DNA from 4 places in the Ramlibacter henchirensis genome. Region 2 is predicted to be linked to each of the others. Evidence: predicted binding sites of a transcription regulator. Region 2 holds the regulator's gene; each other region holds the start of a gene.
What was found. The regulator LexA, encoded in region 2, represses DNA repair genes until DNA is damaged. The targets are predictions, from matches to a motif close to ACTGTATNNNNATACAGT.
Positions count from the first base shown of each region.

Region 1: a site for LexA is predicted at 5,913-5,930, ahead of EZ313_RS09140 (DUF3072 domain-containing protein). Genes of this name have one in related genera too.
Region 3: a site for LexA is predicted at 4,989-5,006, ahead of EZ313_RS03740 (DNA topoisomerase IV subunit B). Genes of this name have one in related genera too.
Region 4: a site for LexA is predicted at 5,569-5,586, ahead of imuA (translesion DNA synthesis-associated protein ImuA). Genes of this name have one in related genera too.

Region 1 is NZ_SMLM01000001.1:1,841,396-1,849,166, reverse strand. Features, by position in the region: gene dnaN (DNA polymerase III subunit beta) at 1-770, shown strand, start outside; gene gyrB (DNA topoisomerase (ATP-hydrolyzing) subunit B) at 850-3,474, shown strand; gene EZ313_RS09150 (arabinose transporter) at 3,643-4,836, shown strand; gene EZ313_RS09145 (NnrU family protein) at 4,925-5,506, shown strand; gene EZ313_RS09140 (DUF3072 domain-containing protein) at 5,592-5,897, opposite strand; gene EZ313_RS09135 (SDR family NAD(P)-dependent oxidoreductase) at 6,108-6,977, shown strand; gene EZ313_RS09130 (hypothetical protein) at 6,977-7,303, shown strand; gene EZ313_RS09125 (SRPBCC family protein) at 7,322-7,771, opposite strand, start outside.
Region 2 is NZ_SMLM01000003.1:475,919-483,689, reverse strand. Features, by position in the region: gene kdsB (3-deoxy-manno-octulosonate cytidylyltransferase) at 1-444, shown strand, start outside; gene adk (adenylate kinase) at 550-1,206, shown strand; gene EZ313_RS20380 (DUF6152 family protein) at 1,220-1,681, opposite strand; gene EZ313_RS20375 (hypothetical protein) at 1,694-2,110, opposite strand; gene EZ313_RS20370 (asparaginase) at 2,114-3,043, opposite strand; gene lexA (transcriptional repressor LexA) at 3,120-3,794, shown strand; gene EZ313_RS20360 (hypothetical protein) at 3,914-4,234, shown strand; gene EZ313_RS20355 (DUF1993 domain-containing protein) at 4,249-4,761, opposite strand; gene EZ313_RS20350 (D-2-hydroxyacid dehydrogenase family protein) at 4,868-5,875, shown strand; gene EZ313_RS20345 (MFS transporter) at 5,883-7,118, shown strand; gene EZ313_RS20340 (3-hydroxyacyl-CoA dehydrogenase) at 7,171-7,771, shown strand, end outside.
Region 3 is NZ_SMLM01000001.1:742,597-750,367, forward strand. Features, by position in the region: gene bamC (outer membrane protein assembly factor BamC) at 56-1,144, opposite strand; gene dapA (4-hydroxy-tetrahydrodipicolinate synthase) at 1,165-2,052, opposite strand; gene EZ313_RS03725 (class I SAM-dependent methyltransferase) at 2,049-2,621, opposite strand; gene EZ313_RS03730 (SDR family oxidoreductase) at 2,623-3,462, opposite strand; gene EZ313_RS23180 (hypothetical protein) at 3,529-3,669, opposite strand; gene EZ313_RS03735 (MFS transporter) at 3,666-4,859, opposite strand; gene EZ313_RS03740 (DNA topoisomerase IV subunit B) at 5,042-7,015, shown strand; gene EZ313_RS03745 (GNAT family N-acetyltransferase) at 7,029-7,589, shown strand; gene EZ313_RS03750 (lytic transglycosylase domain-containing protein) at 7,586-7,771, shown strand, end outside.
Region 4 is NZ_SMLM01000002.1:51,729-59,499, forward strand. Features, by position in the region: gene EZ313_RS12920 (YbhB/YbcL family Raf kinase inhibitor-like protein) at 1-200, opposite strand, end outside; gene EZ313_RS12925 (error-prone DNA polymerase) at 284-3,571, opposite strand; gene EZ313_RS12930 (DNA polymerase Y subunit UmuC family protein) at 3,564-4,847, opposite strand; gene imuA (translesion DNA synthesis-associated protein ImuA) at 4,816-5,514, opposite strand; gene EZ313_RS12940 (ABC transporter ATP-binding protein) at 5,663-7,489, shown strand; gene EZ313_RS12945 (helix-turn-helix domain-containing protein) at 7,538-7,771, shown strand, end outside.

The sequences.
Region 1 (7,771 bases), on a different contig from region 2:
CCGCGGAGGACTTCCCGCTGGTGCAGGAGGCGGCGAGCTTCGGCCCGAAGTTCAGCGTGCCGCAGAAGACGCTGAAGGACCTGCTGGCGCAGGTGTCGTTCGCGATGGCGGTGCACGACATCCGCTACTACCTCAACGGCATCCTGTTCGTCGCCGAGGGCAAGCAGCTGTCACTGGTGGCCACCGACGGCCACCGCCTGGCCTTCGCCAGTGCCACGCTGGACGTCGAAGTTCCGCGGCAGGAGGTAATCCTGCCCCGCAAGACCGTGCTGGAGATGCAGCGCCTGCTGTCGGACGCCGAAGGCGCAATCGAGATGCAGTTCGCCGCCAACCAGGCCAAGTTCTCCTTCGGTGGCATGGAATTCGTCACCAAGCTGGTCGAGGGCAAGTTCCCCGACTACAACCGCGTCATCCCCAAGAACCACAAGAACCAGGTGACGCTGGGCCGCGCGCCGCTGCTGGCCAGCCTGCAGCGCACGGCCATCCTGACCAGCGAGAAGTTCAAGGGCGTGCGCCTGAACCTGGAGCCCGGCACCCTGCGCGTGGCCAGCAACAACGCCGAGCAGGAAGAGGCGATCGACGAACTGGACATCGACTACGGCGGCGACGCCATCGAGATCGGCTTCAACGTCACCTACCTGATCGACGCGCTGGCCAACATGGACCAGGAGATGGTGAAGATGGAGCTGGCCGATTCCAACAGCTCGGCCCTGATCACCAACCCCGAAGACGCGAACTTCAAGTACGTCGTGATGCCGATGCGCATCTGACCCGGGCCCCCCCGACATCCGACCAACCCGCCCGAGAGGGCGGGTTTGGTCCTTCAAGAGATCGTAGAAAAAGCGCTGTATGTCCGATACGAACCCCCCGACCCCCGGCGGCGAACCCACGCCGAACCGCATCGACACCAACCAGCCGGGTGCCTCCGACGGCTACGGCGCCAGCTCCATCCAGATCCTGGAAGGCCTGGAGGCGGTGCGCAAGCGACCGGGCATGTACATCGGCGACACGTCCGACGGCACCGGCCTGCACCACCTGGTGTTCGAGGTGGTGGACAACTCCATCGACGAGGCCCTGGCCGGCCACTGCGACGACATCGTCGTGACCATCCACACCGACAACTCCATCAGCGTGGTGGACAACGGCCGCGGCATCCCCACCGGCATCAAGTGGGACGACAAGCACGAGCCCAAGCGCTCGGCCGCCGAGATCGCGCTGACCGAGCTGCACGCCGGCGGCAAGTTCAACCAGAACAGCTACAAGGTCTCGGGCGGCCTCCACGGCGTGGGCGTGAGCTGCGTGAACGCGCTGTCCGTCATGCTGCGCCTGACGGTTCGGCGTGACGGCAAGGTCCACACGCTGGAGTTCAGCAAGGGCTTCGTGGTGCAAAGCGGCGAAGTGGCGGAGCAGACCGGCCCCGGCGGCCAGCGCGCGGTGGTGCGGCCGATGCAGATCCTGGGCGACACCGACAAGCGCGGCACCGAGGTGCACTTCCTGCCCGATGCGGAGATCTTCAAGGAGAACAGCGACTTCCACTACGAGATCCTGTCCAAGCGGCTGCGCGAGCTCTCCTTCCTGAACAACGGCGTCAACATCAAGCTGGTCGACGAGCGTTCGGGCAAGAGCGACGACTTCTCCGGCACCGGCGGCGTGAAGGGCTTCGTCGACTTCATCAACAAGGGCAAGCAGGTCCTGCACCCCAACGCCTTCCACTCGGTGGGCGAGAAGAACAGCGACCAGGGCACCACCATCGGCGTGGAAGTGGCCATGCAGTGGAACAGCGGCTACAACGAGCAGGTCCTGTGCTTCACCAACAACATCCCGCAGCGTGACGGCGGCACCCACCTCACCGGCCTGCGCGCGGCGATGACGCGTGTCATCAACAAGTACATCGAAGAGAACGAGCTGGCCAAGAAGGCCAAGGTGGAGATCACCGGCGACGACATGCGCGAAGGCCTCACCTGCGTACTGAGCGTGAAGGTGCCCGAGCCCAAGTTCTCCAGCCAGACCAAGGACAAGCTGGTCTCCAGCGAAGTGCGCGGCCCCGTCGAGGACGTGGTGGCCAGCAAGCTCTCCGACTACCTGCAGGAGAGGCCCAACGACGCCAGGACGATCGTCGGCAAGATCATCGAAGCCGCGCGCGCCCGGGAAGCCGCACGCAAGGCCCGCGAGATGACGCGCCGCAAGGGCGTGCTCGACGGCATGGGCCTGCCCGGCAAGCTGGCCGACTGCCAGGAGAAAGACCCGGCCCTGTGCGAGATCTACATCGTGGAGGGCGACTCGGCCGGCGGCAGCGCCAAGCAGGGCCGCGACCGGAAGTTCCAGGCCATCCTGCCGCTGCGCGGCAAGATCCTGAACGTGGAAAAAGCGCGCTACGAGAAGCTGCTGACCAGCAACGAAATCCTGACGCTGATCACCGCGCTGGGCACCGGCATCGGCAAGGCCGGCAGCGCCAACGGCGGCGCAGCCAACGGCAAGAGCGACTCCGACGACTTCAACGTGGCCAAGCTGCGCTACCACCGCATCATCATCATGACGGACGCGGACGTGGACGGCGCCCACATCCGCACGCTGCTGCTCACGTTCTTCTACCGCCAGATGCCCGAGTTGGTGGAGCGCGGCCACATCTACATCGCGCAGCCGCCGCTGTACAAGGTCAAGGCCGGCAAGGAGGAGCTGTACCTCAAGGACGGGACCGAGCTCGATGGCTTCCTGCTGCGCATCGCGCTCAACGGCGCGAGCGTCAACACCGGCGGCGACAACCCGACCACGATCACCGGCGACACGCTGGCCGAACTGGCGCGCAAGCACCAGGTGGCCGAGCAGGTGATCAACCGCCTGGCCAACTTCATGGACGCCGAAGCGCTACGCGCCATCGCCGACGGCGTGCGCCTGAACCTGGACACCGTGCCCGAAGCCGAGGCCAGCGCCATCGCCCTGCAGGCCAAGCTGCAGGAGATCGACCGCGCCACCAACGCAGCCCCTGCCGAAGTGGCCGGCGAATTCGACGCCCGCACCGACAAGCCCATCCTGCGCATCAGCCGCCGCCACCACGGCAACGTGAAGTCCAGCGTGATCACGCAGGACTTCGTCCACGGCGCCGACTACAAGGCCCTGGCCGAAGCCGCCGACACCTTCCGCGGCCTGCTGCACGACGGCGCCAGGGTGATCCGCGGCGAAGGCGAGCGAGCCAGGGAAGAAAAAGCCGGCGACTTCCGCCAGGCCATGCGCTGGCTCATTTCGGAAGCCGAGCGTTCCACCTCGCGCCAGCGCTACAAGGGGCTGGGCGAGATGAATCCCGAGCAGTTGTGGGAGACCACCATGGACCCGAATGTCCGGCGCCTGTTGAGGGTGCAGATCGAGGATGCGATCGAGGCGGACAAGGTGTTCACGATGCTGATGGGGGATGAGGTGGAGCCGCGGAGGGACTTCATTGAGAGCAATGCGTTGAGGGCGGCGAATATTGACGTTTGACTGAAAGGAGGCGAGCTTGTTCGTGTTGTGGACAAGCGTTGCCTGACCGCACACAAGAACCTAACGGGCAGCACGGGGCGAGCTTCACATCGGCGCTTGTCACCCGCGCGTGATGCTCACGTCTAGCGTTGGTTCGGCAGTTCTTCAGCTTTGCCGTGCTGTTCACTGATGCCACGTTATCGTCCTTCAGAGCCCACAGGCTCCTCCCTCTTCTCCGCCTTCCTCCCCCTACTCCCCCTCATGGCAGCCGTCTTCACCGGCTTCTTCGCCATGGGCATGGCGCTTCCCGTCGTCCCGCGCCATGTGCACGACACGCTGGGGCAGGGCACGGTCATGGTCGGCATCGTCATGGGGGCGCAATTCGTTGCGTCCATCGTGGCGGGCCGGCAGTGGTCGGGGAACGTAACGGACGTACGCGGGCCAAAGGCCGCGGCGCCGCTCGGCTTGCTGGGGGTGTGCTGCGTGGGCGCGACGTACTTACTCTCGCTGGGCTTCGTCGATGACCGGCCCTCTGTCTCCCTCGGCATTCTGATCGCCGCCCGCCTGCTCACCGGAATCGCGGAGCCGTTCATCATCACGGCCGCCCTGGCCTGGGGTGTCGCGCGGCTGGGGCCGGAGCATGCGGGCAAGGTGATCGGCTGGATTGGCATGGCGCTGTTCGGCGCGTATGCGGCCGGCGCGCCGGCAGGCGGGTGGGCGTATGCGCGCTTCGGCTTTGCAGGCATCGCGTGGGCGACGGTGCTGGTGCCGCTGCTCGCGCTGGCGGTCGCGCTTCCCATTCGCGGCGTGGCGCCGATGCGGGCCGAGCGCAAGCCGTTCCACCAGGTGGTCGGCTTGGTCAAGCTGCCGGGCCTGGCGCTGACGCTCTCGTCCTTCGGCTATGCGGTGATCCACGCGTTCGTCGCGCTGCTGTGGGTGGAGCGGGGGTGGGGCAGTGCCTCGCTGGCGTTCACCAGCCTTGGCGGGGGCTTCATCGTGGCGCGGCTGCTGGTGGGGCACTTGCCGGACCAGCTCGGTGGCGCGCGTGTCGGCGCATGGTGCGTGGCGGTGGAGGCGGTGGGGCTGCTGCTGATCTGGGGCGCGCCGACCGAGGTGCTGGCCTGCGTCGGCGCGGCGCTGACGGGCGGGGGCTACGCGCTGGCCTTTCAGGGCTTCGGCGTCGAAGCGGTGCGACGCACGCCACCCCAAAGCCGAGGGGCGGCGATGAGCGGGTACGTGGTGTTCCAGGACCTCTCGATGGCGGCTTCCGGTCCGCTGGGCGGATGGCTCGCGCTGCATGCGGGCCTTGCGTCGGTGTACCTGGCCGGCGCGCTGGGAGCGCTGGTCTCGATGGCGCTGGCGATCTGGATGGTGCGGCGGTAAGCCATTGACGGTGCCGTCGATTGAAGACGGCTACCAGGCTCCACCGCGCCGGAGCACAATCCGCTGCGCAACTTCATGAGGTAGATCGATGCTGATCCTGCTGCTTGGCCTGGTCCTGTTCCTCGGCGCGCATTCCACGCGCATCGTCGCCGAGGGCTGGCGGCAAAGAACGATCGGCACCAAAGGCGACAAGGCCTACAAGGGCCTGTACTCGGTCGTCTCCATCATCGGCTTCATCCTCATCATCTGGGGCTACGGCCTCGCCCGGCAGAACCCGGTGCAGCTGTGGACGCCGCCGCGCGGCATGAACCACCTGGCCGCGCTGCTGATGCTGTTCTCCTTCGTACTGCTCGTCGCGACCTACGTGCCGCGCAACGCGATCAAGGCGAAGCTGCACCACCCGATGGTGCTGAGCGTGAAGGTCTGGGCCTTCGCGCACCTGCTGTCCAACGGCACGCTGGCCGACGTGGTGCTGTTCGGCGCGTTCCTGGTGTGGGCGGTGTTCAGCTTCCGCGCGGCGCGGCGGCGCGATCGGGCGGGGAATGTGCAGTACGCGGCGGAGACGGGGAAGGGGACAGCGATTGCTGTCGTGGTCGGGGTGGTGGCGTACGCGGTGTTCGCCGCGTATCTGCACGGGATGTTGATTGGGGTGAGGCCGTTTGGGGTCTGAGGGAGAGAGGCGCCCTCACCGAAAAGCCCTCACCCCGGCCCTCTCCCGCGAGCGGGAGAGGGAGGAAAGCGGGGAAAGCAACGATTTAGCGCGAGACCACCGTCTCCACCGCCGCCGTCGCGCGGCCATCCTGCTGGTCGCCGTCTCCGCGCTCGTCGCCGCGCTGCTGTCCATGCTGCCCGCGCCCGGTGATCGCCTGCAGTTCATCGATGCGCCGTGACGCATCGGCCTTGCTCAGGTTCTCGTCGAACGGCTGCTTCGCTTCCTCGCACAGGGTCTTGAGGTAGGACCGCTGCGCGCCGGTCATCGGCTCGTCGCCGGTGACCCAGTCCTTCGGGTCCTTTTCCATGTTGCTTTGCTCGGCCATGGATTGGGTTCGCTTGTCCGTCATGGCATGCACTCCTGTACTGTCGATAACCACAGTGTCCGCCGCTCCGCGCCCGGATGCTGTAGGCCTGTTTCGACAATTCGCCCGCGGCTGGGGCTGTTGCGAGCGCTTGCAGCGCGTCACACGCCAGTACGCGGCCCCGCCCTCGTCCGACACGTGGCGCGAAACCCGGCTCCCAGAATCGTTCGCGAAAGACAAGAACGGAGAACTTCCATGGACGAAACCAGGGCGCCGCGGCCCCTGGCCGTGGTGACCGGCGCTTCCTCGGGCATCGGCTACCACCTGGCCATGCTCGCGGCACAGCACGGCTACGACCTCGTGGTGGCGGCGGACCGGCCGCTCGAGCAGGCCGTCGCGGACTTCAAGAGCGCCGGCGCGCAGGAGGTGCACGCGGTGCAGGCCGAGCTGGCCAGCCGCCAGGGCGTGGACGACTTGATCAACGAGCTGCAGGGCCGCGAGGTCGATGCGCTGATGGCCAACGCGGGCCACGGTCTGGGCGGCCGCTTCCTGGACCAGGACTTCCACGCGATCCAGCACGTGATCGACACCAACGTCACGGGCACGATCTACCTGATCCAGCAGGTGGCGCGCGGCATGGTGGCGCGCGGACGCGGACGCATCCTGGTCACCGGCTCGATCGCGGGGTTCCAGCCGGGGAGCTTCCACGCCGTCTACAACGGCAGCAAGGCCTTCATCGACTCGTTCACGCAAGCGCTTCGCAACGAGCTGAAGGACACCAACGTCTCGGTGAGCCTGCTGATGCCCGGGCCGACCGACACGGAGTTCTTCGAGCGCGCCGACCTGCTGGAGACGAAGGTGGGCGCCGACATGAAGAAGGACGATCCGGCGATGGTCGCGCGCGTGGGCTTCGACGCGATGCTCAAGGGCGAGGCCGACGTCGTGGCCGGCTGGAAGTCCAGGCTTCAGGTGCTGGCGGCCAAGGTGCTGCCGGCGCAGGCCGTGGCCGAGACGCACCGCAAGCTGGCCGAACCCGGCAAGGCCAGGCACAACCATCCCGAGCGCGAAGAGGTCCATCCGATCGGCGCGGGCAAGGGCAAGGACAGCAAGGAAGGAAAGCGATGATGAGCAAGAAGCAAGAGTTCCTGCAGAAGGAACAGAGCCGCGACAAGCACCCAGAGAAGATGATGAAGGGCAGCGCCGCCGAGCAGGGCGCCAGGGCGATGAAGGGCCAGGCCAAGGGGAACCCCGCGGACCACCAGCAGCCGGGCAGCGGCAAGGTGGTGAACGACCACAACAAGCTCGGCGACAAGGAAGCGACGCAGGTCAACGAAGGCCAGCGCACGCCCGAGAGCCGCCACGACCGCGAGAACCTGGCCGGCTCGCACAACCAGGTGACGGCCCGCAAGGGCGGTGGCGGCGCGGGGCGCACGCCGCGCGGCGGGGGCTAGCTTCCCGCCTGCAGGCGCTCAGCCCTTGAGCGCCTGCTCCAGGTTGGCGAGGATCGTCGTCCAGCCCTGTTCCATGCGCTCGAGCATCCCGAGCGTCTCGTCGTCGGCGATGCCGAGGTCGTGGCGCAGCGTGAGCTCGCAGCCGTCGCCCTGCGGTTCGATGTCGATGATCACGGCCGTCTCGTGCGACTGGAACTGCGGCAGCCCGAAGCGGAAGGCGATGCGGCGCGGCCGGTCCAGCTGCAGGAAGCGGCCCGTGTGTTCCACCTCGATGTGGCTCTCCGGGTCCGCCTCCGTCGGACGCCGGTCGACGATGGTGAAGCGGCCGTTCACCCCCGGCTCGATGTCGCAGCGGACGATCTCGCCGCTAGGCGGCGTGGCGAACCAGAACCGCCGCGCGAGGTGCGGATCCAGCCAGGCGTCGTAGACCGCCTCGGCCGTGCAGGCGAAGGCGCGTTGCACGCGAAC
Region 2 (7,771 bases):
CTGATCGATGCGGTCGCGCAGCTGCTCGCCTCCCAATCCGATGCGCCAATGGGCACGGCCGCGCATCCATTGCACGAGGCCGGCGAGTTCACCAATCCGAACGTCGTCAAGGTGGTCACCGACGCGCAGGGCCTGGCGCTCTACTTCAGCCGAGCGCCGATCGCGTGGTGGCGGGACGGCTTCGCCGCGGGCGTGAGCGCCCTGCCCGACCCGGCTCCGCTGCGGCACGTCGGCATCTACTCGTACCGTGCCGGCTTCCTGCGGGCCTTCCCTGCATTGCCGCAGGCGCCACTGGAGCGGCTCGAGTCGCTGGAGCAGCTGCGGGCGCTCTGGCACGGGCATCGCATCGCTGTGCATGTGACTCAGCACGCGCCCGGGCCAGGCGTCGATACGCCCGAAGACCTGGCGCGCGTGCGGGCCGTTTTCGAGCAGCCGCGCGCGTAAAGCCGCGTAAAGGCGCGTGCTATCCTCAAGCGCAAGAGTGCGCACGGCCCGGCGCGGGATGACGAGGGGGCCGCAGCGCCCGCCAAACTCCATCCGAGGACATCCATGAGACTGATCTTGCTGGGCGCGCCAGGCGCAGGCAAAGGCACCCAGGCAACCTTCATCTGCCAGAGGTACGGCATCCCGCAGATCTCCACCGGCGACATGCTGCGCGCCGCGGTGAAGGCCGGCACGCCGCTGGGAAAGGCGGCCAAGCAGGTGATGGATTCCGGAGGGCTCGTGGGCGACGACATCATCATCGGCCTGGTCAAGGAGCGCCTCGCGCAGCCCGATTGCGCCAAGGGCTTCCTGTTCGACGGCTTCCCGCGCACCCTCCCGCAGGCCGACGCGATGAAGGACGCCGGCGTCAAGCTCGACTACGTGCTGGAGATCGACGTGCCCTTCGCCGCGATCGTCGAGCGCATGAGCGGCCGCCGCTCGCACGTGGCCTCGGGCCGCACCTACCACGTCAAGTTCAACCCGCCCAAGGTGGCCGGAATCGACGACGTCACCGGCGAGCCGCTGATCCAGCGCGAAGACGACCGCGAAGAGACGGTGATGAAGCGCCTGCAGGTCTACGCGTCGCAGACACGCCCGCTGGTCGACTACTACGCCAACTGGGCCAAGGCCGATCCGGTGAATGCGCCGAAGTACCGCGCGATCAGCGGCATCGGCAGCGTCGAGGAGATCACGGCCCGGGCCCTCGCCGCGCTCGAGAGCTGATCGCGTCCGGCGCTCAGGCCGGGCTGGAGCGCAGGCCGTAGGCCTTGCCGTCGACGAACAGGTACTCCGCGCGCACCACGGGTTCCTTCTCGTCCTTCAATCCGAAACCGACGACCGACACCAGCGCGCCGGGCTTGATCTCGGCCACCTTCCACGCCTCCATGCGGGTGAGCGGCGCCAGTTCGATCTCCCAGACCTTGTCCTTGCGCGTGGGCACCTGCGCCTTGGCCACCAGCGCCTTGCCATCCACGGCGGCGCTCTGCGCCGGCAGTTGGCGCGACGCGAGGTCGCCCGGCACCTTCAGCGAGGGGCTGACCTCCAGGTCGAGCTCCGCGTGCGGGTTCTGCCACCGCACGCCGGTGACACGGCCTTCCAGGTAGATCGGGCGGTCCTGGTCGAAGCTGCTCCAGCCGTGGTGCGCCAAGGCCAGCGTGGGCAGCCCCGCGGCGGACAAGAGGAGGGTTCTGCGTCTCATCGTCTCGCTCCTTCATCGATAGGCGATCCAGCGGCCGCAGGTCAGGACCGCGAGCCACAGGACGGTGGAGACTAGCATCAGCGCGCGAGCCGTGGTGTCCAGCCGCTTCAGCGACCCGCGCACATGGAAGGCCACCGCGTTCCCGCCCGCCAGCAGGATCAGCAGCATCTTGAGCGTGAAGGCGCTGTTGGCGAGCAGCTCCTGCGGCTGGCTCGCGAACATCAGCAGTCCGCTGGCCGCCACCAGCGTGAAGCCGCAGAGCGCGACCGTCAGGCTCAGCCGCGCCAGGTCGGCCAGCGGCAGCGCGGCGCCGCGGCCGAACACGCGCAGTTCCAGCAGCACCAGGTTGCCCAGCAGCAAGGCGATGCCGAAGATGTGGACGATCTCCAGCGCCGGGTACGCCCAGGGGTGGGTCTGCAGCGCCTGCATCGGTCAGGCCAGCAGGTCCAGCAGCAGGTCCACCCGCGCCTTTGCGGGCGTCAGCGGCGTGCAGGGGAGCGCCTCCTTCGCGAGCGGAATCACGGGCCCCTCCAGGCAGCGACTCGAGCGGACGACGCGGACGCCGGCATCCCTCGCGCGCAGCAGCGCCTGCTCCAGCGCGGCATGCACGCTGCCGTTGCCCGTGCCGGCCACGACAAGCCCCTGCACCCCCGCGGACGCCAAGGCGTCGACGACGCGGCCATCCGCGCCGGCATGGCTGTGCACGATCTCGACCCAAGGCCACTGCGCCGTTCGCTGCAGCCGATCGAACAGTTCGTGCGACGGGATGGTCGCAGCCCAGGCGCGAACATGCCGTACGGCGCCCGCTTCCACGTACGCGAGCGCGCCCGCGTCACCCGAGCTGAACGCATCGACCCGGTAGGGATGCACCTTGCGGACATCGGCGGCCCCGTGCACCGCGCCTGCGCAAACCGCGAGCACACCGCTTGCTCCAGCGGTTCGAACAACCGTGAAAGCCTCGGCGAGGTTCTGCGGACCATCGGGCGAGAGCGCGGTTGCCGGCCGCATGGCGCTCACCAAAACGATCGGCTTGCGCGGCGCAAGCACGCGGTGCAGGAACCACGCCGTTTCCTCCAGCGTGTCGGTGCCATGCGTGATGACGATTCCCTGCACCTGCGGCTGCTCGATCCAGTGGCGGCAGCGCGCGGCCAGCTCGCGCCAGAGCTCGAAGGCCATGTCCTTGCTGTCGATCTGCGCGAGCTGCTCGGCGACGACCGTGACGCCTTCCAGGGCCGGCAGTCCCTCCAGCAGCTGCTCGACACCGATCTCGCCGGCGCGGTAACCGAGCTCGTCTGCTGCACGCTGGGCGCGCCCGGCGATGGTGCCGCCGGTGCCCAGCACCACGATCTGCTGCGCTTGCACTTGCACTCTTTCACGAAACTGGTTAAAAATACAGGTACTGGATGGGCAGCCAGTGAACTGCCCCTCAGGAGCCCCCATGAACGAGACGCCCAAGCTCACCGCCCGCCAGCAGCAGATTCTGGACCTGATCCAGTCCGCCATCGCGCGCACCGGAGCCCCGCCCACCCGCGCCGAGATCGCGGCCGAACTGGGCTTCAAGTCCGCCAACGCCGCGGAGGAGCACCTGCAGGCGCTCGCGCGCAAGGGCGTCATCGAACTGGTCAGCGGCACGTCGCGCGGCATCCGCCTCAAGGGCGACACGCTGCGCTCCATCCACGAATCGCGCTTCAAGCAGTTCCCGCTGCCGCTGCAAAGCCTGGCGCAGCTCGCGCTGCCGCTGGTGGGCCGGGTGGCCGCGGGGTCGCCCATCCTCGCTCAGGAGCACGTCGACCAGACGTATTACGTGGAAAGCAGCCTGTTCCAGCGCAAGCCCGACTACCTGCTCAAGGTGCGCGGCATGTCGATGCGCGACGCCGGCATCATGGACGGCGACCTGCTCGCCGTGCAGGCCACCAAGGAAGCCAAGAACGGCCAGATCGTGGTGGCGCGGCTGGGCGACGAAGTCACCGTCAAGCGCTTCCGCCGCAACAAGCACCTGATCGAGCTGCACGCAGAGAACCCCGACTACCCCACCATCGTGGTGGAGCCCGGTGAGCCCTTCGAGATCGAAGGCCTGGCCGTCGGCCTGATCCGCAACACCATGCTGATGTAGCCATCCGCCGGAGGCAGCAGGTGGCGGGCGTATGGCGCGACAGGCGCCATCACCCTGCGCCCTCCGGCTCCCCTTTGAATCTCGCCTGTGTTTCGAACCCTGTAGTCAAGGAGAGCGACATGGGACTCACGATCTGCACCTTCGCGGGCGCGCTGCGCTCGTTCGGCCGCTGGCTGACCGGCACACCCGGCGCCACCGCTTCTTCCACCGTGGCATTGCATTCCGCCGGCATGCGCCTGCACACCGCCGCGGGCCGCGCGCACGTGGCCTGGCCGCCGGCGCGCCGCACGGGCAGCTCTCGCCGCCCCCTGCGCGTGCTGCGCGTGGTGGACGCGGAGCACGCAGCCAGCACGGCGGGCCGCATGGTGATCTCCGGCCGCATGGCCGACGTGTGCGCCGAACTCGATCGGCTGGCGGCACTGGAAGCCGCTGCGGCCTGAACCCAGGACGCTCTCTACTGGGCGCCGATCAGGTAATCCGATTTCCCAAGCTCCACGCCGTTGTGCCGCAGGATCGCGTACGCCGTCGTGACGTGGAAGAAGAAATTGGGCAGCGCCCAGTGCTTCAGATAGGCCTCGCCTTTCATCGTGCGGGTCGCATCGCGGCCGACGGGAAAGGTGATGTCCTTGTCCTCGCTGCCATCCAGTCTGGCGGCGGGCACCGTCTCCAGCCAGGCGACCGTCCTGGCGATGCGCGCGCGCAGCTCCTCGAAAGTCGTCTCGTTGTCCTCGAACTTCGGCGCTTCCACGCCTGACAGGCGCGCGACCCCGTTCTTCGCGGCGTCGCAGGCGATCTGGATCTGCCGGTTGAAAGGCAGCATGTCCGGCGCGAGGCGGTAGTTCACCAGCACCTGCGGGTCGAACTTGCGCGCCTGCGCATGCGCCAATCCCTTGTCGAGGAAGTGGGACAGGTTGCCCAGCATGGTGCGGAAGATCGGCAGGCTGGCCGAGGACATGGAAATCGCCATTCGAGGTTCTCCTTGGGGACGGTGCGAAAAATCGAAGGCGCAATGCTAGCCGCGCGCGCGGAACTCTGCCGCGAACCGGTCCGAACCCGCAGGGCACAATCGCGGCATGAACATCGTGATCCTCGACGACTACCAGGACGCCGTTCGCAAGCTGAAGTGCGCGGCCAGACTCGAGGCCTATCCCGCCAAGGTCTATACCAACACCGTCAAGGGCATCGGCCAGCTTTCGGTGCGCCTGCGCGATGCCGACGTCATCGTCCTGATCCGCGAGCGCACCCACATCAGCCGCCAGCTGCTGGAAAAGCTGCCCCGCCTCAAGCTGATTTCGCAGACGGGCAAGGTCGGATCCCACATCGACGTCGACGCCTGCACCGAGCGCGGCATCGTCGTGACCGAGGGCGTGGGCTCGCCGGTCGCGCCGGCGGAACTGACGTGGGCGCTGATCATGGCGGCCATGCGGCGCCTGCCGCAGTACATCCAGACCCTCAAGCATGGCGGGTGGCAGCAGTCGGGCATGAAGTCCGGCTCGATGCCCGCCAACTTCGGCCTGGGCATGGTGCTCAAGGGCAAGACGCTGGGCATCTGGGGCTACGGCAAGATCGGCCAGCTCGTTGCGGGCTACGGCCGCGCGTTCGGCATGCGCGTGCTCGTGTGGGGGCGCGAGGGGTCGCGTTCCCGCGCGGAGGCAGACGGCCACGAGGCCGCCGAAAGCCGCGAGCAGCTGTTCGCCGAAAGCGACGTGCTCAGCATGCACCTGCGGCTGAACGAGGAGACGGCCGGCATCGTGAAGCTCGAAGACTTCGGCCGCATGAAGCCGACGTCGCTGTTCGTGAACACCTCGCGCGCCGAGCTGGTGGAACACGACGCGCTGATCGCCGCACTCAACCGCGGCCGCCCCGGCATGGCCGCCGTGGACGTCTTCGAGAGCGAGCCGATCCTGCAGGGGCACGCGCTGCTGCGGCTGGAGAACTGCATCTGCACGCCCCACATCGGCTACGTGGAGCTGGAAAGCTACGAGCTGTACTTCGGCGCCGCCTTCGAGAACGTGGTCAATTTCATCGAAGGCCATCCGACCCACGTCGTGAACCCGGCCGCGCTCCAGGTGCGGCGCTGAGCCCCTCATGGCGGCGGCACCCGACGGCATGACGGGCGCAGCGCCGCCGCGCCGCGCGCCCCTGCCGCGGGTGCTCTGGCCGCTGCTGTTCGGCAATTTCGTCATCGGCGCGGGCGTCATGGTGGTGCCCGGCACGCTGAACGAGATCAGCGAGTCGCTGCAAGTGCCTGTCGCCGGCGCCGGCCAGCTGATCACGGTCGGCGGCATCGTGATGTGCCTGGGCGCGCCGCTGCTGGCGGCGGTCGTCGCGGGCTGGGACCGGCGCCGCCTGCTGGCGCTTTCGATGCTCTGGTACGGGCTGCTTCACCTGGCCTCCGCGGCCGCGCCCGGACTTGCTTCGCTGCTGGGGCTGCGCGCGCTGGCCCTCATCTCGCCGGCCATCTTCACTCCGCAGGCTGCCGCGTGCGTGGGCTTGCTGGTGCCGGTCGAGGATCGAGGCCGCGCGATCACCTTCGTCTTCGTCGGCTGGTCCGTCGCGTCGGTGCTCGGGATGCCGCTCGGCGCCTACGTGGGCGGCACCTTGGGCTGGCGGGCCGCATTCGTCCTCGTGGCCGTGCTCGCGATCGCGAGCGGCGTCTGGGTCTGGCGCGCGATGCCCGACGGCGTGCGGCCGCCGGCGCTCTCGCGCAACGCCTGGGCCGCGACCTTTGCCTCGCGACCGCTGATGCTCTGCGTCGCGGTCACCGTGCTGTCCGCGGCCGGGCAGTTCGTCCTGCTCTCCTACCTCGCACCCTGGTTCCGGCAGTCGCTGGGCACGTCGACCGAGGCGCTCAGCCTGCTGTTCATGTGGTTCGGCGCGTTCGGCTTCATCGGCAACGTGCTGATCTCGCGCCACATCGACCGCGTCGGCGTCGACCGGACCGTGCTGCTGTCCATCGCGTGCATGGCCCTGACCTTCATCGCGTGGCCGCTCGCGTCGCTCGGGCTGCTGATGGCCGCGCTGGTGCTGGTGCCCTGGGGGCTGGGCTGCTTCGCCTCCAACTCCGCGCAGCAGGCGCGGCTGGTCGGCATCGCGCCGGGGCTGGCGTCCGCCTCCATCGCCCTGAACTCATCGGCCCTGTACGCGGGCCAGGCGATCGGCGCGGGAGGCGGCGGATGGCTCATCGTGCACACCGGCTACGGGCTGCTGCACTGGGCCGGCCTCGCGGCGATGCTGGCGGCGGTGGGCCTGAGCGCGCTCGCGGCCAGGTCCGCGCACAAGGCCCGCATGGCCGCGATGTCCGCATCGCCCGCCGCGCGCTGATCGCCCGCAGCGCGGCCATGGGCGCCGAAATCGCTGCCGGATAATCCCTCGCATGCAAACGACATACGAAACCGTCGCGGTCGTGGGCGCCGGCGCCATGGGGCGCGGCATCGCGCAGATCGCCGCGCAGGCCGGCAGCAAGGTTCGCCTCTACGACACGCAGTCGGCCGCGGTCGACAAGGCGCTGCAGGACATCGGCGGCCAGTGGGACAGGTTGCAGGAGAAGGGCCGCATGACGCCTGAAGCGGTCCAGGCCGGCAAGGCGCGCCTGGTCGCCGCCGCGGACCTGTCCACGCTGTCCGACTGCCAGCTCGTCGTCGAAGCCATCGTCGAACGGCTCGACGTGAAGAAGGAACTCTTCGCGCGGCTGGAAAGCGTCGTCGGGCCCGATGCGGTGCTGGCCACCAACACGTCGTCACTGTCGGTCACGGCCATCGCCGCGGGCCTGAAGCGTCCCCAGCGTGTCGCGGGCTATCACTTCTTCAACCCCGTGCCGCTGATGAAGGTCGTGGAGGTCGTCGCCGGCCTCAAGACCGATCCTGCTGTCTGCGAAGCGCTGGCCGCCTACGCACGCGAAATGGGCCACACGCCCGTGCAGGCGCAGGACACGCCCGGCTTCATCGTCAACCATGCCGGCCGCGGCTACGGCACGG
Region 3 (7,771 bases), on a different contig from region 2:
GGACGAGTGCTCGCGCAGCGAGCCTCGTTATCGTCTGTTGCCCCTCGTTCCCGCCTTACTTCAGGTCGTCCGCGATGACCTGCACGATGCGCTGCGCGTTGGCCGAAGCCTCCGGCGCCCCCTGCGCGTCCAGCACGGACACGGTCGTCGATTCGCCCTGGCTGCGCACGGCGATGCGGTACTTGAGCGGCTGCTCGGTCTTCTCCGTGCGCATGAAGTTGAACATGCGGCCGAAGAAGCCCTGTTCCTTCTTGTCGGGATTGGGCGGCACGTAGCGGACGAAGTAGGTGCCCTGGCTGCGGTCGCGGTCTTCCACGGTGAAGCCGGTGCGGTCCAGCGCCAGGCCCACGCGGCGCCAGGCCCGATCGAAGCCTTCGTCGATCTGCACCACCGGCGTGTTGTTCAGGGTGGCGACGCGAGAAGTGGTCTTGGCCGCGCCCGAAGCGGTGATGGCGCGCGACTGCTCCTGCGGCACGCCCAGCTTGACCATCAGGCGCCGCAGGAATTCGGTCTCCAGCTCCGGATCCGAAGGCCGCGGCTGCCACACCGTCTGGTCCTTCTGCGTGTTGCTGTACACCTCGATCATTCCTCGGTGGGTGATGTAGATCTCGGTGGCGCCGGTGGGCGATCGCTCGAAGCGCGTGCGGAAGCGGTCACGCTCGCCGGTGGAATAGACCGAGTCGAGCAGCCTGCCGAGCGAATTGCGGATGAAGTCCTGCGGGATCTTGGCGCGGTTCTCGGCCCAGTCCGTCTCCATGATGCCGAGGTTGGACTGGTCCAGCGACAGCAGGAAGCCGTTCTCCTGCCAGAACTCGCGCACGGGACCCCACAGCTGGTCGGCCGGGCGGTTGATCACCAGCCAGCGCTTGTCGCCCGCGCGCTCGATGCGCACGTCGCCGACCGTGGTGGCCGCCGTCGGCAGCGAAGGCGCCGACTGGCCGATCTGGTAGGAGCTGGCCGTCACCGGGCCGCCGGGCACCTGGTAGCGCGAATCGCGCGAGAGCTGGGTGAGGTCGGGCGGCACGTCGAGCGTCGGGCCCTTGCCGGCCGACTTGTAGTCGACGCGGTCGTTGTCCAGGACCGAGCAGGCCGCCAGGGCGGCGCAGGCCGCCAGCACGCCGAGCTTTGCAGCAGATCGCTTCACTTCTTCAGGTCCTCGTGTAGTCAGCGCAGCAGGCCGGCCGAGCGCAGCGCGGCCTCGACCTGCGCGTGGTAGGCGGGCGCCAGCGGCGTCATCGGCAGCCGCAGCGCCGGGCCGCACAGGCCCATGCGCGCCATCGCCCATTTCAGCGGGATCGGGTTCGCTTCGACGAACAGGTGGCGGTGCAGCGGCAGCAGGCGGTTCTGGATTTCCATGGCGCCGCGAGCGTCGCCCTGGATGGCCGCCACGCACAGCTGGTGCATCAGGCGCGGCGCCACGTTGGCCGTGACGCTCACGTTGCCCTTTCCGCCGCACAGCATCAGCGCCACGGCGGTGGGGTCGTCGCCCGAATAGATGGAGAAGCCCTTGGGCGCATCGCGCAGCAGCCACTGGGCGCGCTCGATGTTGCCGGTGGCTTCCTTGATCCCGACGATGCCAGGCACTTCGGCCAGCCGCAGCACCGTGTCGTGCAGCAGGTCCGCCACCGTCCGGCCGGGCACGTTGTACAGCACCATCGGCAGGTCGCCCACCGCTTCGGCGATGGCCTTGAAGTGCTGGAACTGGCCTTCCTGCGTGGGCTTGTTGTAGTAGGGCACGACCTGCAGCTGGCAGTCGGCTCCGACCTTCCTGGCGAACTTCGCGAGCTCGATCGCCTCGGCGGTGGAGTTGGCGCCGCAGCCGGCCATGATGGGCACGCGGCCGCGCGCCTGTTCGACCGAGACGCGGATGATCTCCTGGTGCTCCTGCACGTTGACCGTGGGCGATTCGCCGGTGGTGCCGACCACGCCGATGCAGTCGGTGCCCTCGGCGATGTGCCAGTCGATCAGCTTGCGCAGCGCGGGGTAGTCCACGCTGCCGTCGTCGTGCATCGGGGTCGCCAGGGCCACGATGCTGCCTGTAATCGGGGTCATTGTCGGGTTCGCTCGGGGATGGGGGATTCTATCTGGAGCGGGTAGCGCACCCGCCCACGGTCGGGCTGGGGCCGCAGGGCCGCAATCCTCTGCACGAAGCGCGGCGGGTCCTCGAGGAAGCCGTCCTCGTACGCGACGACCCGCAAGCCGCGGCAGGCTTCCAGCAGCTCGCCGTTGCGCAGCAGGAAGTCGGGCCGCGAGGGCTTGCCGACTTCCCCGTTGCCTTCGGCGAAGGTTTCGTAGATCAGCACCCCGCCGGGCGAGACGCTGGCGAGGATCGCGGGCCAGAGCGGCCGCCAGAGGTAGTTGGTGACGACCACCGCGCCAAAGGTTTCACCGGGCAGCGGCCAGGGACCGCCCTCGATGTCGGCCTGGATCGCGCGGCCGGCGGAGCCTACCGCGGCGATCGCTTCCGGATCGCGATCGATGCCGGTGACGGCGTGGCCGCGGTCCGCGAACCACCGCATGTGGCGGCCGCGGCCGCACGCCACGTCGAGCACCGTGGCGCCGGTCGGCACCAGGTGCGACCAGCGCTGCACCCAGGGCGAGGGCGCTTCGGTGCCGTGCATCTCAGTCGCCCGCCCTTGCCGGCCGTGCGGCGCCGGGCCGGACCTCGTCGGCCAGCACCCTCAAGGCGATCTTCTCGACCACGCCGGGCGCGAGCAGCTTCATCAGGCGGCCGAGCTTGCCTCCGGCGGTCATCACGATCTCGCGGCGGCGGTCTTCCATTCCCTCGACGATCTGCCTCGCGCATTCGTCGACGGGCATCGCGCCCTCTTCCTTCAGTCCGCTGCGGCACGCAGGGCGGCCCTGGGCGTTGAACCCGCGGCGGCGGATCTCGGTCGCGACCACGCCCGGATAGGCGATCGTTACCGCGACGCCCGCCGGCTTGAGTTCCGCCCGCAGCGCCTCGAAGAAGCCGGTCATCGCGAACTTGGTGGCGCTGTAGGCCGTGCGGCCCGGAACCCCCATCAGCCCGGCGAGAGAGGAAACGGCCACGATCTGGCCCCGCGTGGCCTTCAGGTGCGGCAGCGCCGCATGCGTGCACCAGACGCTGCCCCAGAGGTTCACCGTCATCAGGTCCTGGTACCAGCCCAGGTCCGCGGGCGCGATGTCCTCGAACAGCGCATGGGCCGACATGCCGGCGTTGTTCACCAGGCAGTCGATGCCGCCGAAGTGCCGCACCGCCTGCTCGATCAGCGCGCGGCATTGGGACTGCTGCGTGACGTCGGTGGGCACGATCACTGCGTCGGCGCCGGCCTCCTGGCACTGCGTAGCCACCCGCGCCAGCTTCTCGCGGTTGCGGGCGGCCAGCACCAGGGCCGCATGACCGCGCCGGCGCTGGGCCAGCTGGAGAGCGAGCTCGGCGCCGATGCCGTCGGAGGCTCCGGTGATGACGTAGGTCTTCATGGGCCGGGATGTTCCCTCATTCACGCGCTGGTGGATGTCGGGTCATTCCCGCGCATCAGGCAGGCGTCAGCGGCCGAAGCAGGCCCAGATCTGCTCCGCGACCATGACCGCGATCTCGGGGTGCGTGTACATCGCGAACACCGCCCCCAGCGCCACGGCGGCGCCGGCCCAGGCGGCCAGCTTGCGGGCGTGCGGCGTCAGGTTCATGCCGGTTGCGCCGCGGGCACGCGGTGGATGGCGGTCTCTCGCACCGGCAGGTTCACCAGCGCGGCGAACACGCCCAGCGCGATGGCGAGCCACCAGACGATGTCGTAGCTGCCGGTGCGGTCGTACAGCAGGCCGCCCAGCCAGACGCCCATGAAGGAGCCCACCTGGTGGCTGAAGAACACGAAGCCGCTCAGCATCGAGAGGTGGGCCACGCCGAAGATCTGCGCCACCGTCGCATTGGTCACCGGCACGGTGGACAGCCACAGCAGGCCCATCACCGCGGAGAACACGTAGACGGACATCGGCGACAGCGGCGCCCACAGGAACGCGGCGATCGCCACCGCGCGGGCGAGGTAGATGAAGGCCAGGATCTTGCGCTTGGCCAGCTTCTGGCCGAGCGAGCCGGCGATGTAGGTGCCGAAGATGTTGAACAGGCCGATCAGGGCCAGCGCGTAGCTGGCGACTTGCGGCGACAGCCCCTTGTCCTTGAGGTAGCTGGGCATGTGCACGCCGATGAACACGATCTGGAAGCCGCAGACGAAATAGCCGGCCATCAGCATCTGGAAGCTCGGGTACTTGAAAGCCTCCGCCAGCGCCTGCCCGATGGTCTGGTCGCGCTTCGCAGGCGCACCGGCCTTGAAGCCCGGCTCGCGCAGGCCGAAGGCCACCGGCACGATCACCAGCGACAGCAGCGAAAGCACCAGCAGCGCCTGCTGCCAGCCGATGCCCGAGATCAGGAAGCCTTCCACCGGCACCATCAGGAACTGGCCGAACGAGCCGGCCGCGGCCGCCATGCCCATGGCCCACGAACGCCGGGCCGGGTCGAGCTGGCGGCCGATCACGCCGAAGATCACCGCGTAGGTCGTCCCGGCCTGCGCCGCGCCGATCAACACGCCCGCGGTCAGCGCGAACAGCAGTGGCGTGGGCGACAGCGCCATGCCCGCCAGCCCGAGCGCGTACACCAGGCTGCCGGCGATCAGCACCCGGAAGGCGCCGAAGCGGTCCGCCGCCATGCCGGCGAAGACGCCGAACAGGCCCCACGCCAGGTTCTGGATGGCGATGGCGAACGCGAAGGTCTCGCGGGTCCAGCCCTGCGCCTGGGTGATCGGCTGGAGCCACAGCCCGAAGCCGTGGCGGATGCCCATGGACACGGTGACGACGGCGGCGCCGCAAAGGAGCACCTGTCGCATGGAAAGTCGGTCGTTCGGAAGCATCGGGCGACTGTAGTCAATCGGCCCCTTCCCCGCCCGACGCGGGGCTGACAACCCCGATGCTCTTTGGCCCGGCGAATGATGACGGGCGGGCATCAATCACGCGGGCCTGTAAATTCATACAGCCTCGCCGCGAGCGACCACTACAATCCGCCTCCCATATGGCCACGCGTTCCTCTCTCGCCACCGAATACTCCGAAGGTTCCATCCGCGTCCTCAAGGGGCTGGAGCCTGTCAAGCAGCGTCCGGGCATGTACACCCGCACGGACAACCCGCTGCACATCGTCCAGGAAGTGCTGGACAACGCCGCCGACGAGGCGCTGGCCGGGCACGGCAAGCGGATCAAGGTCACGCTGCACACCGACGGCTCCGTCAGCGTCGAGGACGACGGCCGCGGCATCCCGTTCGGCCTGCATCCGGAAGAGAAGGCGCCGGTGATCGAGCTGGTGTTCACCCGCCTGCACGCCGGCGGCAAGTTCGACAAGGGCAAGGGGGGCGCCTACAGCTTCTCGGGCGGCCTTCACGGCGTGGGCGTGTCCGTCACCAACGCGCTGGCCAAGCGCCTCGAGGTCACCAGCCACCGCGAGGGCCAGGTCGCCACGATCGTGTTCTCGGGTGGCGACGTGATCGAGCCGCTGAAGCTGCGCAAGGCGGCGGAGGGCGACCGGCGGCAGGGCACCACCGTGCGCGCGTGGCCCGACGGCAAGTACTTCGAATCGAACCAGCTGCCGATGGCCGAGCTAGCCCACCTGCTGCGCAGCAAGGCCGTGCTCATGCCCGGCGTGGCCGTGTACCTGGTCAACGAGAAGACGCGCGAAAGCCAGAGCTGGCAATACAAGGGGGGCCTGCGCGACTACCTCATGCAGACCCTGCCGGCCGACCCGGTGATCCCGCTGTTCGAAGGCGAGGGCTACGCCGAGAACAACGAGACCTTCGCCGAAGGCGAGGGCGCGGCCTGGTGCGTGGGCTTCACCGAGGACGGCGCGCCGGTGCGCGAGAGCTACGTCAACCTCATCCCGACCAGCGCCGGCGGCACGCACGAGAGCGGGCTGCGCGACGGGCTGTTCAACGCGGTCAAGAGCTTCATCGAGCTGCATTCGCTGCAGCCCAAGGGCGTGAAGCTGCTGCCGGAGGACGTGTTCGCGCGCGCCTCGTACGTTCTCTCGGCCAAGGTGCTGGACCCGCAGTTCCAGGGCCAGATCAAGGAGCGGCTGAACTCGCGCGATGCGGTGCGGCTGGTCTCCAGCTTCGTCCGGCCGGCGCTGGAGCTGTGGCTCAACCAGCACGTCGAGTACGGCAAGAAGCTGGCCGAGCTGGCCATCAAGGCGGCCCAGACGCGGCAGAAGGCCGGCCAGAAGGTGGAAAAGCGCAAGGGCTCCGGCGTGGCCGTGCTGCCCGGCAAGCTCACCGATTGCGAGAGCCGCGAGCTGTCGCACAACGAGGTGTTCCTGGTCGAGGGCGACTCGGCCGGCGGCAGCGCCAAGATGGGCCGCGACAAGGAATGCCAGGCCATCCTGCCGCTGCGTGGCAAGGTGCTCAACACCTGGGAAGTGGAACGCGACCGCCTGTTCGCCAACACCGAGATCCACGACATCGCGGTGGCCATCGGCGTCGACCCGCATGGGCCGAACGACGAGCCGGATCTCTCCGGCCTGCGCTACGGCAAGGTCTGCATCCTGTCCGACGCCGACGTCGACGGCTCGCATATCCAGGTGCTGCTGCTCACGCTGTTCTTCCGCCATTTCCCCAAGCTGATCGAGGCCGGCAACGTCTACGTCGCACGGCCGCCGCTGTTCCGCGTGGACGTGCCCGCTCGCGGCAAGAAGCCGGCGGGCAAGGAATACGCGCTGGACGAAGGCGAGCTCACCCACATCCTGGACAAGCTGCGCAAGGAAGGCGTCAAGGAGGGGTCGTGGAGCATCAGCCGCTTCAAGGGCCTGGGCGAGATGAGCGCCGAGCAGCTGTGGGAGACCACGCTCAACCCCGACACGCGACGGCTCCTGCCGGTGCGCCTGGGCAAGCTGGATTTCACCGGCACCGAAGGCCTGATCACCAAGCTCATGGGCAAGGGCGAAGCCGCGGCGCGGCGCGAGCTGATGGAACTGCACGGCGACGCGGTCGAGATCGACATCTGAGCGGGCCTCCTGCATGACGAAGCTGCCCACGGCCGACGAGCGCCCCGCGCGTGCGCCGCTGCGCGTGCGGCTGCGGCCGACCATGCAGAGCGACATCGAGTACGTGCTCTCGATCGAGCGCGACCCGGTCAACCTGCCGTTCATCACGCCGTGGGAGCGCACGCAGCACGAGGCGGCCATCCGCTTCCCGGATTTCCGCCACTTCATCGTCGAGGGCGGCACCGACCTGTCAGCCGTCGGCTTCCTGATCCTGATCGGCTGCAAGAGCCCGCACCAGTCGCTGGAACTCAAGCGCATGGTGGTGCAGGCCAAGGGCGCCGGCTTCGGCCGCGCCGCGCTTCGCGTGGCGAAGAAGGTCGCATTCGACGACCTCGGCGCGCACCGTTTCTGGCTGGACGTGAAGACGCACAACACGCGGGCCAAGGCGCTGTACGACGGCGAGGGCTTCGTGGTCGAGGGCACGCTGCGCGAATCGGTGCGCACCGCGCGCGGCTTCGAGTCGCTGATCGTGATGTCCATGTTGCAGTCCGAATTCGCCCAGCGTCGCGCGCAGGGGCTGGAGCTGGCGGCATGAAGGCCGCTGCCTTCCTGATCGCGGCGCTCGCAGTCGCAGCGCCGTGGGCCCACGCCGACGTGTGGGGCTACGTCGACGCCAAAGGGATCGCGCACTTCGCCAATGAGAAGGTCGACGAGCGCTACGAGCTGTTCTTCCGCGGCGGCACCAGCTTCGATACGGCGCAGGGACTGCCGCAGCAG
Region 4 (7,771 bases), on a different contig from region 2:
CAGTCGATCGGCGGCGACAGGCCTTCGCCGTCGGCGGTATAGCGCTCGGGGATCGGCGCATGGTCGGCAAAGGCCAGGCTGGTCACCTTGAGCATCCCCAGGCCGGACCGCATGCCGCAGGTGTTGAAGACGAGCTTGTCCAGGCCGGCCCGGCGGTCGCGCAGCGCGTGGCCGAGGGCTTCGGGCAGTTTTTCCAGCATGGCAGGGCTCCTTGCACGCCATCGTGCGGGAGCGCGCGCCGCCCGGATGTCGGACGCCGTCGCGTGGAAGGCTCAGCCGCGGCTCAATGGAAATCGCGGCTTTCCGTGCCGCGCCCCAGCCGACCCAGCATCGGCGTGAGGTCCTCCAGCCGCTCGGCGATCAGGTGGCACACGCGGCCGCCGCTCGCCTCGTCGCGCTGCCAGGTGCCGTGCACCGCGAGCAGGCGGGCATGCAGCAGTGGCTCGCGCTGCTGCTCGCGCACGCTGCGCCACACGATCACGTTGACCGGCCCGGTCTCGTCCTCCAGCGTCACGAAGATGGTGCCGCCCGCGGTGGCGGGCTGCTGGCGCACGGTGACCATGCCGCAGGCCGATGCGCGCCGGCCATCGGGCAGCTGGCCCAGCTGTTCTGCGGTGCGGTACCGCAGGCGCGACAGCTTGGGGCGCAGCAGTGCCAGCGGATGCCGCCGCAGCGTGAGCCCCATCGACGCGTAGTCGAAGACGATCTCCTCCCCTTCATGCGCCGCGGGCAGCGCGAGAGGCTCTTCGCGGACCGGCGCGTTCTGCAGCAGTTCGGGCGCGCGGCGCTGGGCCGCGGCTTCCCACACCTGCTGGCGCCGGTGGCCGGCCAGCGAGCGCAGCGCATCGCCCGCAGCCAGCGCGGCGAGGTCCTGTACGTCCAGGCCCGCGCGCAGCGCGAGGTCCTCGGTGCCCTCGAAAGGCGCACCTTGGCGCGCCGCCGGGATGCGGCGCGCGGCTTCTTCGCGCAGGCCGCCGACCAGGCGCAGGCCGAGCCGGATCGCGGGCGCGGCCATGTCGCCTTCGAGCTTGCTGTCCCAGTCGCTGGACGAAACGTCGGGCGGCAGCACCTGCACGCCGTGGCGCTGCGCATCCTGGATCAGCTGCGACGGTCCGTAGAAGCCCATGGGCTGCGAGTTGAGCATCGCGGCCAGGAAGCAGGCCGGCTCATGGCACTTGAGCCAGCTGCTCTTGTACGCCAGTAGGGCGAAGCTGTAGGCGTGGCTCTCGGGGAAGCCGTAGTCGCCGAAGCCCTTCACCTGCTCGTAGATGCGGTGCGCGAATTCGTCGCTGTAGCCGTTGGCCTTCATGCCGCCCTTCAGGCGCGCCTCGAACCGGTCCACGCCGCCCTTGCGCTTCCACGCCGCCATCGCGCGGCGCAGCGAATCGGCCTCGGTGGCCGAGAAGCCGGCGCAGACCATGGAGATCTCCATCACCTGCTCCTGGAAGATCGGGATGCCCAGCGTGCGCTCCAGCGCCTTCTTCAGGCGCGGCTCCCCGACGTCGTACTTCGAGCGCTCGTAGACGATCTCCTCGCCGCGTTCCCGGCGTTCGCGCGCCTTCAGGTAGGGATGGACCATGCCCCCAGTGATGGGGCCGGGACGCACGATGGCGACCTCGACCACCAGGTCGTAGAACGTCGTGGGTTTGAGCCGCGGCAGCATCGACATCTGCGCGCGGCTCTCGATCTGGAACACGCCCACCGTGTCGGCGCGCCGCACCATCTCGTAGGTGGCCGGGTCCTCGTCGGGGATGTCGTAGCGGGTGAACGCTTGGCCGCGCCGCTGCGCCACCAGGTCGATGCAGCGGCGGATCGCGGTGAGCATGCCCAGCGCCAGCACGTCCACCTTCATCAGGCCCATGTCCTCCAGGTCGTCCTTGTCCCACTGGATGACCGATCGGTCCTTCATGCTGGCGTTCTCCACCGGCACCAGCCGCGTAAGCCGCGTCTGCGTGAGCACGAAGCCGCCCACGTGCTGCGACAGGTGGCGCGGAAAGCCCATGAGCTGCTGCGTCAGTTCCAGCCAGAGCGCGGCCTGGCGCTCGGGCAGGTTCACGCCGCAGTGCACCGCCAGCTCGCGCAGCTTGTGCGTGGCCAGTTCGTGGTCGAACCAGAAATGGTCCTTGGCGAAGGCGTCGACCAGCTTGTCGTCCACGCCCAGCGCCTTGCCGACGTCGCGGATCGCGCTGCGCATGCGGTAGCTGATGACCACGGCGGCGATGGCGGCGCGCTCGCGGCCGTACTTGCCGTAGATGTACTGGATCACCTCCTCGCGCCGCTCGTGTTCGAAGTCCACGTCGATGTCGGGCGGCTCGTTCCTGCGGTCGTCGCTGATGAAGCGCTCCAGCAGCGGCTTGGACAGCATCGGGTCCATGGCCGTGATGCCCAGGCAGAAGCACACGACCGAATTCGCGGCCGAGCCGCGGCCCTGGCACAGGATGCCCCTCGATTCGGCGAACTTCACGATGTCGTGCACCGTGAGGAAGAACATCTCGTAGCGGCAGCGCTCGATCAGCGGCAGCTCCTTGTCCAGCAGGTCCTGCACGCGCTGCGGGATGCCGTCCGGGTAGCGGTCGCGCGCACCTTCGTACGTCAGGTGCACCAGTTGCTCCATCGGCGTCCGGCGGGGCGGCACCGTCTCGAGTGGGTAGTCGTAGCGGATCTCCTCCAGCTCGAAGCGGCAGCGATCCGCCAGCTGCCAGGTATGGTCCAGCAGCTCGCGCGGGTACAGCTCCGCGAGGCGCTTGCGCTGGCGCAGGTGGCGCTCCGCGTTGCCTTGAAGCGAGAGACCGCAGTCGGCAACCGCTTTGCCGAGCCGCACGGCGGTGATCACGTCCTGCAGGCGCTTGCGCGAGCGCGCATGCATGTGCACGTCGCCGGTGGCCACGAGCGGCACGCCCGCGCCCTCGCCCGCTGTGCGCAGGCCGGCCAGCCAGAGATCGTCATCCAGCAGGTGCGGCAGGTTCACCGCGAGCCAGAAGCTGCCGCCGTACAGGTGCTTGAGCGACGTGAGCCGCTGCTGCAAGGCTTGCGGGTCCAGCGCCTGCCCGGGCCGGCGCTGCGGCACGAACAGCACCTCGCAGCCTTTCAGCAGGCTGAGGTCGCTCGTGTCCCAGCCCACGCTGTAGCTGCCCTTGGGCGCGGTCATGCGCGCCGCGGTGATGAACTCGCACAGCCCGCCCCAGCCCTGCAGGTCGCACGCGATCGCGACCAGGCGGCCGTCGCCGAAATCGAACTCGGCGCCGTACAGCAGGCGAAACGGCCGCTTGCGCACCTGGCCCGGATACGCCTCTTCCAGCCGCTGGATGAACTCGAGGTAGTCGCGCAGCCCCGACCAGGCGCGCACGACGCCGGCCACCGAGCATTCGTCGGTGATCGCCAGCGCCTCGTAGCCCAGGTCGTAGGCGCGCCGCACCAGCTCCTGCGGATGCGAGGCGCCGCGCTGGAAGCTGAAGTTCGACAGGCAATGCAGCTCCACGTACCGCGGCAGCACGTCGGGGCCGCCGCCCAGCACGGGCGGCAGCCGCTCCTCGTCGAGCACCGGCTTGGGCTTGAACGCGGTCTCAGGCATACAGGCCCTGCAGGTACCAGTCGAACTGGCCCGACAACGCGAGGTCCTGCGCCAGGTTGGGCGGCCGCTCGCGGTAGATCCACACCAGGCCGGCCTGCGGGCTGCGCGCGATGAAGTAGTCGCGCAGCGCCGGGCCGGCTTCATCCCACCAGCAGGTTTCCACGCGGTACATCCGCGCCAGGCGGCGCAGCGGCCCGCCGAAGCATGGCGTCTCGCCCTTCATCTTCAGCTTCACCGGCCGGGGCAGCAGCCAGGTCGGATAGAGCGCGTCGGCATCGGCCGACAGCGTGGGGGCATGATTGCGCGCGGCCACCCACTCCTGCTTGGCCTCGGGCCGGTGGTCTTCGTGCGCCTGCGGCACGAGCACGCAATCCTCGCCCAGCCGCACCGAGAGTCGCTCGACCAGCTGGTGCAGCCGCTCGCCTTCGACGCGGTCCTGCGGCAGCAGGGACGTGGTGGCGCCGGCCCAGGGCACGGTGTCGAGCGAGCGAAGCCGCAGGTGGTTGGCGGGGGCCGCCAGCGTGGCGCGATCCAGGTGCTCACGCACCAGGCGGCGCAGGTGCGCCATCTCCTGCGTCGGCTGCGCGGTGCGCACCTGCAGCTGTTCCTTGGGCGGCAGCCGCACGCCATTGAGGCGGCGCAGGTCCAGCGTCCATTCCAGCTCCAGCGCCAGCACGCCGCGGTTGCGCGCCTGCAGCCATTGCTGCAGCCGGCGCAGCAGGTGCTCGGCGGCGAGCATCAGTTCGGGCGCCGCGGTCGCGAGGCTGGCCAGTTCCACGTTGAGGTCGAACGCTTCGGGCAGCACTTCCCAGGCATATTGCTCGGGGCGTTCGCCGTACGCGGCATCGAGCGCCGCGAGCAGTCCGGCCCCGAAGCGCCGCGACAGGCCGCCGCGGGGCAGCGCGCGCAACTGGCCCCAGGTGCGGATGCCGGTGCGCTCGAGCAGCGCGACGTGCGGCTGCGCGGCGCCGAGCAGGTCCAGCGGCAGATCGCCCGGCAACTGCTTCGGGACCGTGAGCGAGCGCTGCTTGCAGCGCAGCAGCGCCAGCGCGACGAGCGAGGTAGGCCCCACCGCCCACTGCACCGGGCCGAGGTCGTCCTGCGACAGCAGCAGCTTCAGCAGCTCCCTGCGGCCGCCGAACAGGCGCAGGCTGGACGACACCTCCAGCAGCAGCTCTCCTTCGACCCACGCGACGCGCGGCGTGAAGCGCAGCGACCACCAGGTCCAGGGCAGGCGTTCGTCTTCAAGCTTCGGTGACAAGGCGATCCAGTACATGCGATCTCCTTTCGACGACGGGAACGGGCGCCTCCACGCTGCGGCGGCGCGACGCGAGCAAGGCTTCGAGGCGGGCCGGCATGGCGGGCAGGCGCAGCGGCTGCTCGAGCGGCGGGCCCTTGCGCTTGACGATGCGCACCTGCAGCTCCTCCACCCCTTCCAGCACCAGCCGCAGCGGCGCCGGGCTGGCCTGCTGCAGCACCGGCAGGCCGCGCAGCACGAACAGCAGCTTGCGGTGCTGGCGCGCGGCCAGGTGCAGCCGCCGCAGCTCCTGCGGGCGCGCCTGCGGCAGCCAGGCGATCAGGCCCACGACATCGGCGCAGCGCAGCGCCTGCTCGCACGCCCACAGGCGCGCGGCAGCGCGGTCGGTGCGGATCCACAGCAGGCGGTCGGCCGCCAGGCCCTGCGCCGCCAGCGCGGGGCCGAACGGCGGATGCGGCGCGCCGACCAGCACGACGGGCCCGGCCTTGTCGCTCGTGGCCCGGGCCAGCGCGGGCAGCACGAGCTGCCAGACGTGGGCCTCGGGCCGCGCCTGGATCAGCTCGACCAGGCTGCCGACGGGCCAGCCGCCGCCGGGCAGCTGCCTGTCGAGCGCGGCATGGCCGCTCGCGAGCACGCTCTCCTCGTGGGCGAGGTCGGGCACGCGCCAGACGTGGGGGACGGCCAAGGCTGCAGCGGGCTGCATGGATCGGAAAACCAGGAACTTGGAAAGGAAGAAAGTACTGTCAATTTATACAGTAAAGTACCGCCCTCGTCTGTGCGAAATCCACCTTGACTTCCGCAGCGGATGAACCCCTGTGGCATCCTCACGCCCCTTGTTCCGCCGCTTCGAAAGACTCCTCCACCCGTACCCCGAAGCCGAGCCGGCGCTGCCGCCCAAGGGCTTCGTTTCCTTCGTCTGGGCCTGCACCGCCGGGCTGCGCGGCTACATCGGCTGGCTGGCGCTGCTGAGCGCTGCCATCTCGACGTACGAGGCCCTGCTGTTCTGGATGCTGGGGCGGATCCTCGACTGGCTGCCGGCCGTGGAGCCCGCGCGGCTGTGGACGCTGCATGGGCCGGTGCTCGAGGTGCTGGCAATCGTGCTGCTGGCCAGCATCGTGCTGATCGCGCTGCAGACCATCGTCAAGCACCAGACGCTGGCCATCAATTTCCCGCTGCGCCTGCGCTGGAACTTCCACCGGCTGATGCTGGGCCAGAGCATGGCCTTCTACTCCGACGAATTCGCCGGCCGCGTGACCACCAAGGTGATGCAGACGGCGCTGGCGGTGCGCGAGATGGTGTTCACCACCACCGAGGTGATCATCGGCATCGGGGTGTACTTCCTCACCATCGTGCTGCTGGCGGCCGGCTTCGACCAGCGGCTGATGCTGCCCTTCCTGCTCTGGCTGGCCGCCTACGGCGTCTCCGTCTGGTACTTCGTGCCGCGCCTGGGCCGCATCGGCAAGGCCCAGGCCGATGCGCGGGCGATGATGACCGGCCGCATCACCGACGCGTACACCAACATCTCCACGGTCAAGCTGTTCTCGCACACGCACCGCGAAGCGGGTTTCGCGCGGCAGGCGATGCAGGAGTTCCGCACCACGGGCTACCGCCAGATGCGGATGGTGAGCGCGTTCGAGATCGTCAACCACGCGCTCGTCGTCCTGCTCATCCTCGGCGCCACCGGCTACGCGCTGCTGCTGTGGTCGCGCGGCCAGGTCGGCCCCGGCGCGGTGGCCGCGGTCAGCGCGATGGCGCTGCGCATCAGCGGCATGTCGCACTGGATCATGTGGGAGATGGCGTCGCTGTTCGAGAACGTCGGCACGGTGCAGGACGGCATGGGCACCCTGACGCGGCCGCGGGCCGTGGTGGACCGGCCCGATGCCGCCGTGCTGCAGGTGCCGCGCGGCGAAGTGAAGTTCGAGGCGGTCCGCTTCGGCTACGGCAAGCCGACGCCGGTCATCGACGACTTCCACCTGACGGTGCGGCCGGGCGAGAAGATCGGCCTGATCGGCCGCTCGGGCGCAGGCAAGTCCACGCTGGTCAACCTGCTGCTGCGCTTCTACGACGTGGACGGCGGCCGAATCCTGATCGACGGGCAGGACATCTCGCGTGTCACGCAGGACAGCCTGCGCAGTCACATCGGCATGGTTACGCAGGACACGTCGCTGCTGCACCGCTCGGTGCGCGACAACATCCTCTATGGCCGCCCCGGCGCGTCGGAAGAAGAGATGGTGCAGGCCGCGCGGCGCGCCGAGGCGCACGACTTCGTCCTGGGACTGTCGGACCTGCACGGCCGCCGCGCGTACGACGCGCACGTGGGCGAACGCGGCGTCAAGCTCTCGGGCGGCCAGCGCCAGCGCATCGCGATCGCGCGCGTGATGCTCAAGGACGCGCCCATCCTGCTGCTGGACGAGGCCACCAGCGCGCTGGATTCCGAAGTCGAAGCCGCCATCCAGGCCAGCCTGAACCAGCTGATGCGGGGCAAGACCGTGATTGCGATCGCGCACCGGCTCTCGACCATCATGGCGATGGACCGGCTGATCGTGATGGACCAGGGCCGCATCGTCGAGGAGGGCGACCACCGCAGCCTGCTGGCGCAGGGCGGGCTGTACGCCAAGCTGTGGGCCCACCAGAGCGGAGGGTTCCTCGGCGAATCTTAATTGTTTCTCATTCTTGACAAATTTCCGGTTGTGACCAGAATGAGAAACATGCCCGCCACCGCCCCGCCCCTTACGCATGACCCAGCCGATCAGCTGGCACGGCTGGGCGAGCGGCTGCGGCTGCACCGCAAGCGGCAGGGGATTTCCGCCACCGCGGCGGCCGAATCGGCCGGGATGTCGCGCGTGACGTTGCACCGCATCGAACGTGGCGAACCCAGCGTGACCATGGGGGCGTGGGTCAGCATCGCCACCGCACTGGGTCTCCAGCTCGACCTTCGCGAT